Aquibium oceanicum: one gene and its partner. The protein of the gene in region 2 binds, or shares a complex with, the protein of the main gene of each other region. Links are inferred from orthologs where the notes say so. Each region holds a gene or a part of one and is shown on either strand. Other genes may lie near its edges.

Evidence for each region. The genes of interacting proteins can lie anywhere in the genome.
Region 1: the proteins of ccmB (region 2) and ccmE are in contact, whole or in part, in a solved structure (PDB 8CE8), measured with the Escherichia coli proteins. The link is inferred for Aquibium oceanicum from one-to-one orthologs.

What each region holds. Positions count from the first base shown.
Region 1 is NZ_CP018171.1:1,851,412-1,856,726, forward strand. The notes cover bases 2,347-5,315. They hold ccmE (cytochrome c maturation protein CcmE), read left to right. Parts: upstream 2,347-3,598; coding sequence 3,599-4,033; downstream 4,034-5,315. Other genes in these bases: BSQ44_RS09215 (hypothetical protein), read left to right, coding at 2,347-2,366; ccmI (c-type cytochrome biogenesis protein CcmI), read left to right, coding at 2,457-3,602; BSQ44_RS09230 (heme lyase CcmF/NrfE family subunit), read left to right, coding at 4,049-5,315. In the rest of the region: BSQ44_RS09205 (response regulator transcription factor), read left to right, coding at 1-400; BSQ44_RS09210 (ATP-binding protein), read left to right, coding at 397-1,803; more of BSQ44_RS09215, read left to right, coding at 1,971-2,346. UniProt on the Escherichia coli protein: Heme chaperone required for the biogenesis of c-type cytochromes. Transiently binds heme delivered by CcmC and transfers the heme to apo-cytochromes in a process facilitated by CcmF and CcmH.
Region 2 is NZ_CP018171.1:5,147,992-5,155,835, forward strand. What follows is about bases 2,854-5,598. They hold ccmB (heme exporter protein CcmB), read left to right. Parts: upstream 2,854-3,765; coding sequence 3,766-4,431; downstream 4,432-5,598. Other genes in these bases: BSQ44_RS25240 (zinc-ribbon domain-containing protein), read left to right, coding at 2,854-3,102; ccmA (heme ABC exporter ATP-binding protein CcmA), read left to right, coding at 3,162-3,764; BSQ44_RS25255 (ACT domain-containing protein), read left to right, coding at 4,436-4,876; BSQ44_RS25260 (heme ABC transporter permease), read left to right, coding at 4,934-5,598. In the rest of the region: aconitate hydratase AcnA, read right to left, coding at 1-2,438; more of BSQ44_RS25240, read left to right, coding at 2,797-2,853; more of BSQ44_RS25260, read left to right, coding at 5,599-5,698; heme exporter protein CcmD, read left to right, coding at 5,704-5,874; BSQ44_RS25270 (DsbE family thiol:disulfide interchange protein), read left to right, coding at 5,871-6,455; BSQ44_RS25275 (helix-turn-helix transcriptional regulator), read left to right, coding at 6,457-7,149; BSQ44_RS25280 (YybH family protein), read left to right, coding at 7,217-7,681. UniProt on the Escherichia coli protein: Required for the export of heme to the periplasm for the biogenesis of c-type cytochromes.

The sequences.
Region 1 (5,315 bases), 3.3 Mb from region 2 along the record:
AGGGATCGACGCGGGCGCCGACGACTACGTCGCCAAACCCTTCCACATCGAGGAAGTGCTGGCGCGTGTGCGCGCCCTGATTCGCCGGGCGGCGGGGCACGCCTCGTCCGAACTGGTCTGCGGCCCGCTGCGGGTCGACACCAAGGCGTCCAAGGCCGATGTCGGCGGAATGCCGCTGAAGCTGACCTCTCACGAGTTCCGGCTGCTCGCCTATCTCATGCATCACATGGGGGAGGTCGTGTCGCGCACCGAACTGGTCGAGCACCTCTATGACCAGGATTTCGACCGCGATTCCAACACGGTCGAGGTGTTCGTCGGGCGCTTGCGCAAGAAGATGGGCCTGGACCTGATCGAGACGGTGCGCGGCATGGGGTACCGGATGCGAGAGCCGCAGGAGTGAGCACCCAGGCGCCGCACCAGGCGCGGCCCGCCAGGCGCAACGCGCTGAGGATCGGGCTTCGCTCGCTGTCCTTCCGCGTCGTCACCTTTTCCACGGTTTGGGCGGTCGTCGCCCTCGTGGTGATCGCCACGCTGATTTCCGCGCTCTATCGCGTCTCGGCCGAACGCAGCTTCCGCAGCCTGCTCGTAGCGCATCTCTACAGTCTCGTCGCGGCGGTGAGCGTTTCCGACGAGGGCGAGTTGCAAGGGACGCCGGCGCTTTACGACGTCAAGTTCTCACAGCCCGGTTCCGGCTGGTACTGGGCCGTGGAGCCGGTCTCGCCGGGCCTCGCCGGCGGCATCCGCTCCTCCTCCATGTCCGATCCGATTCCCGCGCCGTCGGAAGCCGAGGTGCCGTTCGACAGCCAGTTCCAGCGCATTTACGAGACCGTCGGCCTGTCTGGCGAACGAATCGACGTGGTTGAGAACGACTTCATCCTGGACTCCGACAACCGGATCGCCCGGTTCCGCGTGATGGGGAACAGGAGCGAGCTGGAACTGGACATCGCCGACTTCTCACAACAGCTCTACACCTATCTGACGCTGTTTGGCGTCGGCATGATCGCAATCAACGCCATCGTGATTCTTTTGGGACTGCGTCCTTTGGATCAGGTGCGCAACGCGCTGGCCGAGGTGCGGGAAGGAACTGCCAAGAAACTCGACGGCAGGTTTCCCTCCGAGATCGAACCGCTCGCCAGCGAGACGAACGCGCTGATCGAGAACAACCGTCGAATCGTCGAACGGTCGCGCACGCAGGTCGGCAATCTCGCCCATTCCCTGAAGACGCCGGTGGCCGTACTCCTCAACGAGGGACGCGCGATGGGCGGTGAGAAGGGGAGGCTCATCGTCGAGCAGGCGGCCGCGCTTCAGCAGCAGGTGGAGCACTACCTTCAGCGCGCGCGCATCGCCGCCCAGCGCGACAGTGTCGTCTTCCGCACGCCGCTCAAGGAGCCGCTGGAACGGCTGTTGCGGGTGTTCCGCAAGCTCGACCCGAAGGTCGACATTGCCTTCGAAGGCCCGGAGCGCGAACTCGTCTTCGCCGGGGAGCGGGAGGATCTCGAGGAGATTACCGGCAATCTCCTGGAAAATGCTGTCAAATGGGCGCGGTCCGCTGTGCGCGTGCGGCTGGCGGAGGAGGCGGGACGTATCCTGCTGACGATCGAGGACGATGGGCCGGGCATTCCCGAGGAACAGGCGCGCGAGGCGCTGAAGCGCGGCACGCGGCTCGACGAGACCAAGCCCGGGACCGGTCTCGGGCTGGCGATCGTTCACGATCTCGTGCGCGAATACAGCGGCGAACTGGCGCTCGATCGGTCGGAACTCGGGGGGTTGAAAGCCGCGATTCGCCTGCCGTCTGCGGGATGACGTTCGACGTTACCGGCCCTCGCAAGGCAGTGGCGGCTCCAATGAGAAACGAAGGGCTCGGGTTTCCGGCGAGCCCAATTTCGGTCATAGATCGACGTTACCGCCCCGATGCTTCGGTCGCAGTCACGCAAGGGAACAATCGAGCGATGCCCACAGCCGCGAAAGCAATGACGCTTTTGGCAGCCTGCCTTTCGCTTGGCGCGTGCACGACCACGTCGCTGACGAGCGGCGTGACCGCCCCGACGACGAAGGATTCCATCATCGCCCAGATGAACGGCGGCCTGATAGGCGGCGAACTGGGCAGCAAACTGCCTGAGCGTGAGCGCCGTAAGGCGCTGGAAGCGGAGTATCGCGCACTCGAATACACGCCGGCGCGAATGCCGGTGACCTGGAACACCGAGGACGGCCGGCTTTCAGGCTCGGTTGTGGCTGCCCAGCCCTATCGGGTCGGCTCCCAGGACTGTCGCCAGTACAGCCATACGATCACCGATGGCGGCCGCGAGTCGGAGGCGCGCGGCACGGCCTGCCGCAACCCCGACGGCAGCTGGACGCCGCTCACCTGAATGATGGGTCCGCCAGCCAGTCCGCTGCCGCCAAATAGCCGCACGCAAGGGCGATTGGAATGCCCTCCAACCATCGCTATTTGAGGTCGCATGGTTTTCTGGATCGTGCTCGGACTGCTGACGGTGATCGCCAGCCTCGCCGTGATCCTGCCGCTCGCCGGCAGGCGCGAGGAGGCCGCGCCCGGTTCCGTGCATGACATCGAGGTCTACCGGGACCAGCTGGCCGAAGTGGAGCGGGATGCGGAGCGCGGTCTGATCGGCAGGCATGAAGCCGAGCAGGCGCGAGCCGAGATCGGCCGGCGGATCCTGAAACTCGACAGCACGGAGAAGAGCGAAGGCGGGAAGCGCCGGGGCGAGACGGCCGTCGCGCGTGGGCTCGCGATGGCAGGCGTGCTGGCGGTGCCGCTGGTGAGCTGGGGGGTGTACAGTTCGATCGGATCGCCGGAGCTTCCGGGTCAGCCGCTCGCAGAGCGGCTGGCGAAGAACCCGGGCGAGAGCAGCATCGACGAACTCGTGGCGCGGGCGGAGGCGCATCTTCGCGCCAATCCGCAGGACGGGCGCGGCTGGGACGTGCTGGCGCCGATCTATGCCAGGCTCGAACGGCCGACCGAGGCGGCGACCGCCTATCGCAACGCCATCCGCCTTATTGGGCCGACCGCGGCGCGCGAGACTGGTCTCGGCGAGGCCCTGATGATGTCGGCCGGCGGCGTGGTGCGTGCCGACGCCGTCGACGCCTTCCGGCGGGCGCTGGAAATCGACCCGCAGGATCCGAAGGCACGGTTCTATCTCGCCACCGCCATGGCGCAGGAAGGCAGGATGTCGGAAGCCGCCGATGCTCTGCGCGCGATGCTTGCCGACCTGCCGCAGAACGCGCCCTGGCGCGAGGTCGTGGAGCAGTCCATCGCACGGGCCGAGGAAGAGGCATCCCGCAGGGGCACGGCTCCTCCCGGCCCGACCCGCGAAGACTTCGAGGCGGCGGGCGAGATGAGCGCCGACGATCGCAGCGCTATGATCGAGATCATGGTTGCTCAGCTTGATGAGAGGCTAAGGGAGAACCCGGACGACCGGGAAGGCTGGCAACGCCTGGTGCGCTCCTACATGGTGCTCGGCAAGGCGGACGAGGCACGCGACGCCCTCACGCGCGGCGTCGCCGCGCTCGGCGAGGACAGCGCCGCGGCGCGAGAACTCGTGGCCTTCGCGGCGGAACAGGGCGTGAGGGGCGTGGAAGAACGATGACGCGGAAGCAGAAACGGCTGTCGATCATACTGGGCGCGCTGGCCTTTGTCGGCACCGCGACCGGGCTGACATTCTATGCGCTCGGGCAGAAGACCTCCTACTTCTACATGCCGGCCGACCTCACGACCGCGAGCATCGCACCGGGACAGCGCATCCGGCTGGGCGGGCTGGTGGAGGACGGTTCGATCGTGCGCGGCCAGGGCACGCGTGTCTCGTTCGGCGTCTCCGACGGTGGCGGCAAGGTCGAAGTCGTCTATGATGGGCTCCTGCCAGACCTGTTCCGCGAGGGGCAGGGCGTGGTGACGGAAGGCACGTTCGGCGCCGACGGAACCTTCGTCGCGGACAGCGTGCTCGCCAAGCACGACGAGAACTACATGCCCAAGGAAGTCGCCGACAGCCTGAAGGCGCAGGGCGTCTGGCAGGAAAACTGAGGGAGGCCGCAGGCATTGGTCGAAACCGGACATTTCGCGCTCGTCCTGGCGTTCGCGCTGGCGCTGGTCCAGTTCTTTCTGCCGCTTGTCGGATCGCGCACGGGTGATGCGCGCCTGATGGCGACCGCCGGGCCGGTCGCGGTGACCGGTTTTGCCATGACCGCGATATCCTTCGCGGCGCTGACCTCCGCCTATGTGCTGTCGGACTTCTCGGTCCTCAACGTCTTCGAGAATTCGCATTCGCAGAAGCCGCTGCTCTACAAATTCTCGGGCACCTGGGGAAACCACGAGGGCTCGATGCTGCTGTGGGTGCTGATCCTGACCTTCTTCGGTGCCCTGGTGGCGGCATTCGGCCGCAACCTGCCGGCGACGCTGCGCGCCAACGTGCTGTCGATCCAGGGACTGATCGGCTCGGCCTTCTTCCTGTTCATCCTCGCCACGTCCAACCCCTTCGCCCGGCTCAATCCCGCGCCGATCGAGGGTCAGGACCTTAACCCGGTGCTCCAGGACGTCGGCCTGGCCATCCATCCGCCGCTGCTTTACCTCGGCTACGTCGGCTTCTCCGTCTGCTTCTCCTTCGCGGTGGCGGCGTTGATCGAGGGGCGCATCGACGCCGCCTGGGCGCGCTGGGTACGGCCGTGGACGCTGGCCGCCTGGGTGTTCCTCACCGGCGGCATCGCGATGGGCTCCTTCTGGGCCTATTACGAGCTCGGCTGGGGCGGGTTCTGGTTCTGGGACCCGGTGGAGAACGCCTCCTTCATGCCGTGGCTCGCGGGAACCGCGCTGCTCCATTCCGCGATCGTCATGGAGAAGCGCTCGGCCTTGAAGATCTGGACGATCCTCCTGGCCATCCTCACCTTCTCGCTGTCGCTGCTCGGCACCTTCCTCGTCCGGTCCGGCGTGCTCACCTCTGTGCACGCGTTTGCGACCGATCCCACCCGCGGCGTCTTCATCCTCGCCATCCTCACGCTCTTCATCGGCGGTGCGCTGGCGCTGTTCGCCTGGCGGGCGCAATCGCTGGCGCCGGGTGGCATCTTCCATCCGATCTCGCGCGAAGGCGCTCTGGTGCTCAACAACCTTTTCCTGAGCACCGCGGTCGCCACCGTACTCGTCGGCACGCTCTATCCGCTGGCGCTCGAGGCCGTGACGGGAGAGAAGATCTCGGTCGGCGCGCCCTTCTTCGACCTGACCTTCGGGCCGCTGATGGTGCCGCTGCTCATCGCCGTGCCTTTCGGTCCGCTGCTCGCCTGGAAGCGCGCGGATCTCTGGGCTGCTTCGCAAC
Region 2 (7,844 bases):
ACGAGGTTCGACCTGTGGATGCGCTCGAAGGACTGCGCGACGACCGCCTTGACGCCGAGCAGGTTGGTGCCCTTGGCCGCCCAGTCGCGCGAGGAGCCGTTGCCGTACTCAACGCCGGCGAACACGACCAGCGGCACGCCCTCCTGCTTGTACTGCATGGCGGCGTCGTAGATCGACATCTCCTCTTTCGAGGGATAGTGGATCGTGTAGCCGCCCTCGCGGCCGTTCTCGCCCAGCATGAAGTTGCGGATGCGGATGTTGGCGAAGGTGCCGCGCATCATGACTTCATGGTTGCCGCGCCGTGTGCCGTACTGGTTGAAGTCGGCGACGCCAACGCCGTGGTCGGTGAGGTACTGCCCCGCCGGGGAAGCGGCCTTGATCGAACCCGCCGGCGAGATGTGATCGGTGGTGATCTTGTCGCCGAACAGGCCAAGGATGCGCGCGCCCTGGATCTTGCCTATGTCGCCCGCCTTCTTCGGCATGCCGGCGAAGTAGGGCGGGTTCTGGACGTAGGTGGAATCATCGTCCCAGGCATAAGTCTCCCCGGCCGGGATCTGCACCGCCTGCCAGTTCTCGTCGCCGGTGAACACCTCGGCGTACTTCTGCTCGAACAGATCGCGCGTGACGTGCTTCTGGATGAACTCCTGGATCTCCTGGTTGGAGGGCCAGATGTCCTTCAGGAACACGTCCTTGCCGTCCCTGTCCTGCCCGATCGGTTCCTTGGTCAGGTCCTTGGTGACCGTACCGGCGAGGGCATAGGCGACGACCAGCGGCGGCGAGGCGAGATAGTTGGCCTGCACGTCGGGCGAGATGCGGCCTTCGAAGTTGCGGTTGCCGGACAGAACGCCCGCCGCGATCAGGCCCTTGTCGTTGATGGTCTTGGACACCGCCGGCGGCAGCGGGCCGGAATTGCCGATGCAGGTCGTGCAACCGAAGCCGACGAGATTGAAGCCGATCTGGTCGAGCTCCTTCTGCAGGCCGGCCTTCTCGAGATACTCGGCGACCACTTGGCTACCCGGCGCCAGCGAGGTCTTCACCCACGGCTTCTGCTTGAGGCCGAGACGGTTGGCGTTGCGGGCCAGAAGGCCGGCACCGATGAGCACCGACGGGTTGGACGTGTTGGTGCAGGACGTGATGGCCGCAATCGCCACGTCGCCATGGCCGAGGTCGAAATCCTCGCCTTCCACCTTCCAGCGCTTGTCGGCCTCGGAAGCGTCCTTCTTGTATTCCTTGACCAGTGCCTCCTCGAAGCCGGCGGCAATGCCCGGAAGCGGGATGCGCCCCTCGGGACGCTTCGGTCCGGCCATCGAGGGCACCACGTCGCCGAGATCGAGTTCCAGCGTGTCGGTGAAGACCGGCTCGGATGCACCGGGCTCCCAGAACATGCCCTGCGCCTTGGAGTAGGCCTCGACAAGGGCGATGCGATCCTTTTCGCGGCCGGAAATCGTAAGATACTTCAGTGTCTCCCTGTCGACCGGGAAGAAGCCGCAGGTCGCGCCGTACTCCGGACCCATGTTGCCGATCGTGGCTCGGTCGGCGAGCGTCATCGAGGCGAGCCCTTCGCCGAAGAACTCGACGAACTTGCCCACGACGCCCTTCTTGCGCAGCATCTGCACGACCGTCAGCACGAGATCGGTCGCGGTCACGCCTTCCTTCATCGAGCCGGTGAGCTTGAAGCCGACGACCTCGGGCAGGAGCATCGACACCGGCTGGCCGAGCATGGCCGCTTCCGCCTCGATGCCGCCGACGCCCCAGCCGAGCACGCCGAGGCCGTTGATCATGGTGGTGTGCGAATCGGTGCCGACGCAGGTGTCGGGATAGGCGACCGTCGCGCCGTCCTCGTCCTTCGTCCAGACAGTCTGGCCGAGATATTCGAGGTTCACCTGGTGGCAGATGCCGGTGCCGGGCGGCACGACACGGAAATTCTGGAAGGCCTGCTGGCCCCATTTCAGAAAGCGGTAGCGCTCGCCGTTGCGCTCGTATTCGAGCTCGACATTGCGGGCAAAGGCCATCGGCGTACCGAACTCGTCGACGATCACCGAATGGTCGATGACGAGGTCGACCGGCACCAGCGGGTTGATCTTCTGGGGATCGCCGCCGAGCGCCTTGATGCCGTCGCGCATGGCCGCGAGGTCGACGACGGCGGGAACGCCGGTGAAATCCTGCATCAGCACGCGCGCCGGACGGTAGGCGATCTCGTGTCCCGCCGAGCCCTTGTCGGCCAGCCAGTCCTTCACCGCCTCGATGTCGGCCTTGGTGACCGATCGGCCATCCTCGTTGCGCAGCAGGTTCTCCAGGAGCACCTTCATCGAGAAAGGCAGGCGCGACACGCCGTCGAGCCCGTTCTTCTCGGCCTCCGTCAGGTCGAAGTAGACGTACTCCCTGTCTCCCACCTTGAGGGTGCGGCGGCAATTGAAGCTGTCGAGAGAATTAGACACGTGCGATCCCTAACTGTCTGTTGCCGATTGGAAACGGACGCCAGTGCAAGGTGAGCAAAGGTGCGGGTACGGTCATTTCCGCTATCCGCTCCCGGGTACCGCGCCCCTTGCGGGGAGGTGGCGCCGTTCGGCGTAATTGGCTTCCATGCTGACCGCTGGCACGGTTGCTGATCTCTTAGAGAATTTCTAAAAAGAGTTCCAGTGTCGCGGGCGGGAATAATGCTGCATCGCAATGCGACTTTCAGCGGACGGGAAACGGATTTCGCATGCGTCTCGTGGCGGACGATCTATCGGGCGAACGCGGCGGCAGACGATGCCGATCGTAAGGTATTGCTGGCGATGCGAGATTGACCTCCCGATGCTGACAGAGGACGAGTGGGCGATCATGCAACCAGTGCTCATCCAATCGCTGGAGCAGGTCGCGCGATATCGCCGAGAGAGCGGCTCAGCCTTGCCGGAAGCGCTGGACACACTTGCTGAGGGGGATGAGCGGCTTCCCGCGCTGGCGCTGTTCGAGAAGATGACCGGAATGAACGAAACCAATGTCAATGCAATCTGGCATCACCGCGCCAGCATGTACGGACCCGATTGCACCGAGTGTGGGAAGCCTTTGCGGACACCGAAGGCGCGCCTGTGCGCATACTGCGGCACCGAACGGGTTTGATTTCCATTGATAGGCATCTTGTGTTCTCAGCGGACTGGAGGTGAATTGATGGCTTCTGCATGCGGATGATCGCCAGGGAACTTTCCGGCGAACGGGGCGGCGAACCGGTATTTTCCGGCATCTCCTTCACGCTTGCCGACGGTGAGGGGCTGCTCGTCACGGGACCCAACGGTTCCGGCAAGTCGACGCTGCTTCGTATCGTGGCGGGCCTGCTTCCTTCCTCGGGCGGGACGATGGAGATCGCGGACGCGGACGCCCGGTGGCCCGACATCGCCTCGGCCAGCCACTATCTCGGCCACCAGAACGCGCTGAAGCCGGCGCTCAGCGTGCGCGAGAATCTCGGCTTCTGGCGCGACTACATGGGAGAGCCGCACCTAGCGGTTACCGAAGCGCTCGAGATGGTGGGCCTCGAAGAGATCGGCCACCTGCCGCTCGGCTACCTGTCGACCGGCCAGAAGCGTCGCATCGCGATTGCTCGGCTGCTGGTCAGCTACCGTCCGGTCTGGCTGCTCGACGAGCCGACGGCCGGCCTCGACAGGGCGTCCGAAAAGCAGTTCGCGGACCTGATGCGGACGCATCTCGAGGACGGCGGCATGATCCTCGCCGCCACCCACCTGCCGCTCGGGCTGGAGTGGACGCACGAACTGAGGATGGGGGCCTGAGATGCTGGCCCTCTATGTCCGCGACGTGCGGCTCGGTATCCGCGCCGGCGGCGGGGCGCTGGTTGGCATCCTGTTCTTCCTCGCGGTCGTGGCGGTGATCCCCTTCGGCGTCGGGCCGGACCTGAATCTGCTTGCGCGCATCGGCCCGGCGATCCTGTGGATCGGCGCGCTGCTCGCCAGCCTGCTCGGGCTCGACCGCCTGTTCCAGGCCGACCGCGACGACGGTTCGCTCGATCTCCTGATCATGAGCGGCGGACGGCATCTGCTCGCGCTGGCGGTGCTGGTGAAATGTCTCGCGCACTGGACGGCAAGCGTCCTGCCGCTGGTGATCGCCGCGCCGCTCCTCGGGCTCTTCATGAACATGGACCCGGTCGGCATCGGCGCGGCCACTCTGACGCTGCTCTTCGGCACCCCGGCCATCGCCTTCATCGGCGCGGCCGGGGCCGCGGTCGCGGTCTCCCTGCCGCGCGGCGGGCTGCTGGTTTCGGTGCTGGTGCTGCCGCTGGTCATACCCGTGCTGATCTTCGGCGTGTCGGCGAGCTATGGCGCTGTGACCGAGCCGGACCCGTTCCTGCCGCCGTTCCTGCTGATGGTGGCACTGACCATGTTCTTCGCGGTGCTCGGCCCGCTGGCCGCGGCGGCCGCCCTGCGGTGGTCGGCGGACTGACGCGATGCCGGGCGAGACGGACCTGCAAACGCTTCTCGCCTCGATGCGCCCCCGCCTCGACGACCGGGTGTTCGTCTTCGCCAGCGTGAAACGTGGTCAGCCGCTGCCGCAGGACGCCGGCATCCTCATGCGCTTTTTCGAGCGAGAGGGAACGACCCTCGTCCTGCCGATTGAGGATGCGACCCTCCTCGGCATCGAATGCACGTTCCCCTGCCGGATGATCACGCTCGACATCCACTCCTCGCTGGAGGCGGTCGGGTTCCTCGCCGCGATCCTGCCGCGCCTGGCCGCTGCCGGCATCGGCGTCAATCCGGTCTCGGCCTTCCATCACGACCACCTCTTCGTACCGTCCGACAGGGCCGAGGATGCGCTGGCGATCCTGAAGGACATCGCCTCCGAAGCGCAAGCCGGGTCGATCGGCCGCGGACCCGTCGCATCGAATTGATCGCCGGTTTGACGACGGTCAATTGCGGCTCGTGCCAAGGAATTCTATGAGAAGCCCATGAGCCAGACCACGCTTGCAACCTCACGCTGGACCGATCTGGCGAATCCCACGCGGTTCGTCGCGCTGGCCAATGCCGTCGTGCCCTGGCTCGCGGGCCTTACGGCGATCGTGCTGGCGGTCGGATTGTGGCTCGCGTTTACCGCGCCCGAGGACTACCAGCAGGGCATCACCGTGCGCATCATGTACATCCACGTGCCCTTCGCGTGGCTCGCCATGATGTGCTACTCGATCATGGCGATCTCGGCCATCGGGACGCTGGTCTGGCGCCATCCGCTGGCCGACGTCGCGCTGAAGGCTGCGGCACCCATCGGCGCAGTGTTCACCGCGCTGTCGCTGATCACCGGCTCCATCTGGGGCAAGCCCATGTGGGGCACCTGGTGGGTCTGGGACGCGCGGCTAACCTCCGTGTTCGTGCTCTTCCTGATGTATCTCGGCCTGATCGCGCTCACACGCGCGCTCGACGATCCGAGCCGCTCCGCGCGCGCGGCGGCTATCGTCACGCTGGTCGGCTTCGTCAACATTCCGATCATCAAGTTCTCGGTCGACTGGTGGAACACGCTACACCAGCCGGCCTCGGTGATGCGTCTCGACGGACCGACGATCCATCCGAGCCTGCTCTGGCCGCTGCTTACGATGGCGCTGGGTTTCACGCTGCTCTTCTTCACGCTGCACCTGATGGCGATCCGCACCGAGATCTGGCGCCGTCGGGTGGCCGCCATGCGCCGCGTCAGCGCCCGCCGCGCCGACCGCAAGGCGGACTGACGACGATGACCCATGCGCTCTACGTCGCCGCCGCCTACGGCATTTCGGCGATCGCAATCGTCGCGATGATCGCCGGGGCGCTCCTCGATCAGCGGGCGCGCAAGACCGAACTCGCGGAACTCGAGGCGAGCGGCGTGCGCCGCCGGTCCGAGCGCGCGCGGGAGGACAAAGCTTGAGCGTCGAGGAAAGCCCGCGGAAGTCGCGCAGCTGGATCGTTTTCATTCCGCTGGTGGCCTTCCTCGTCCTGTCGGGCCTGTTCCTGGCACAACTGATGTCGGGCCGGGACACCTCCACCATTCCTTCCGCACTCATCGGCCAAGCCGCGCCGCCGACGGACCTGCCGCCGCTCGAAGGCGCCGGCGTACCGGGATTCACTAATGCCGACCTCGCGAGCGAGGTGACGCTGGTCAACGTCTGGGCTTCGTGGTGCGCACCCTGCCGGCAGGAGCACCCGCTGCTGATGCAGCTGGCAGGGGACGACCGCTTCCGCATCGTCGGGCTGAACTACAAGGACGACCCGGCCAACGCCCGCCGCTTCCTCGGCGAACTCGGCAGCCCCTACGACGCGATCGGGGTGGACGGGAATGGCCGAACGGCGATCAACTGGGGCGTCTACGGCGTACCGGAAACCTTCCTGGTCGGCCGCGATGGCACCATCCTGTGGAAGCATGTCGGCCCGTTCACGGCGGAAAGCGTGGAGAGCGAGCTGATGCCGCAGATCGAGAAGGCGCTGGCGGAGCCAACGCCGGGAGCCTGACATGTCGCGCGCTGAGAGGCTTCTTGCGCTGATCGAGATTCTGCGCCGTCACCGCAACCCGGTCAGCGGATCCGACTTGGCGCGAGAGACCGGCGTGAGTATCAGGACGCTCTATCGCGACATCGAATCCCTGCGCGGGCAGGGAGCCGTTATTGAGGGCGAACCGGGGCTTGGCTATGTGCTCAGACCCGGCTTCGTCCTGCCCCCGCTCATGTTCGGCGACGACGAGATCGAGGCACTATTGCTTGGCACTGCATGGGTTGCCGAGAGAGCTGACGAACGTCTCGGCGCCGCGGCCTCCTGTGCCATGGCCAAGATCGCTAACGTCCTGCCGGAGCGGCTGCGCCACAACATCGACACGTCGAGCTTGATGATTGGACCTGTGGACGAGGCCGTAGTGGACTCGATCGATATGGCTGTGATCCGCCGCGCCATCCGGACGGAACGAAAAGTGGAGATTGCCTACGGCAAGACGGGCGATGCCCATCTCCGTCGCACGATCTGGCCTATCGCCATCGGCTTCTTTGAGCGTGTGCGGGTCGTCGTCGCCTGGTGCGAATTGCGGGAGGCGATCCGGCACTTCCGGGGCGACCGTATCGTCGAGGTTTGCGAAACTGGGATGCGATACCCCCGCCGCAAGCACGACCTGTTGCAGGAGTGGCGGAAACGCGAAGAGCAGAATCCGTCCCACTGAGCGCTACTGCCGAAATCTGGCAGCGCCATGCGCTATCGCTCCTCCGCAACCAACGGAGACTTCCCTCATGTCGACCATTCCTCTCCTCTCCTCTCTCGCCGCGTCGCTCGCCATTGCCGCCGCGCCTGCACTTGCCACCGAACACAAAGAGTCGCGACGCATTCTGTCCGTCATCGAGGCGATGACGACCGCCTTCGCCGCCGGCGACGTCGAAGCTGTGCTCGAGACATATGAGAATGGCGCTGTCGTTGTCGGTGAGCCGGGCAGTCCGTCTTCTGGCGAAACGGCACTACGCGCCCTGTTCGAGGGTTTCCTCGCCGTGGAGCCGAAATTCACCTATCATGGCCATGAAGTCGTCGAGGCCGGCGACATAGCCCTGCATCTCATGCCTTGGGCGATGACAGGAAAAGCTCCTGACGGCACACCGATCGAGGATAGCGGGCTTTCGATCGCCGTCCTACGAAGGCAGGTGAATGGAGGATGGCTGATGGTAATCGACCATCCGTATGGAGACATGCAAATGAAGAGGTAGTCTGCCGAAACGCCATCCTGCTCCGGCGCGGAATCTGGTCGTACCGGCAACCTTCTCGGAACTGTAGGATAACACTTCAAGACAGCGCAACGCGCGAGGATGTCAACGCAGCGCTGGCGATCAAGAGCCTACTCGCTATCTGTCGGTTTCCAAACGCCGGTGA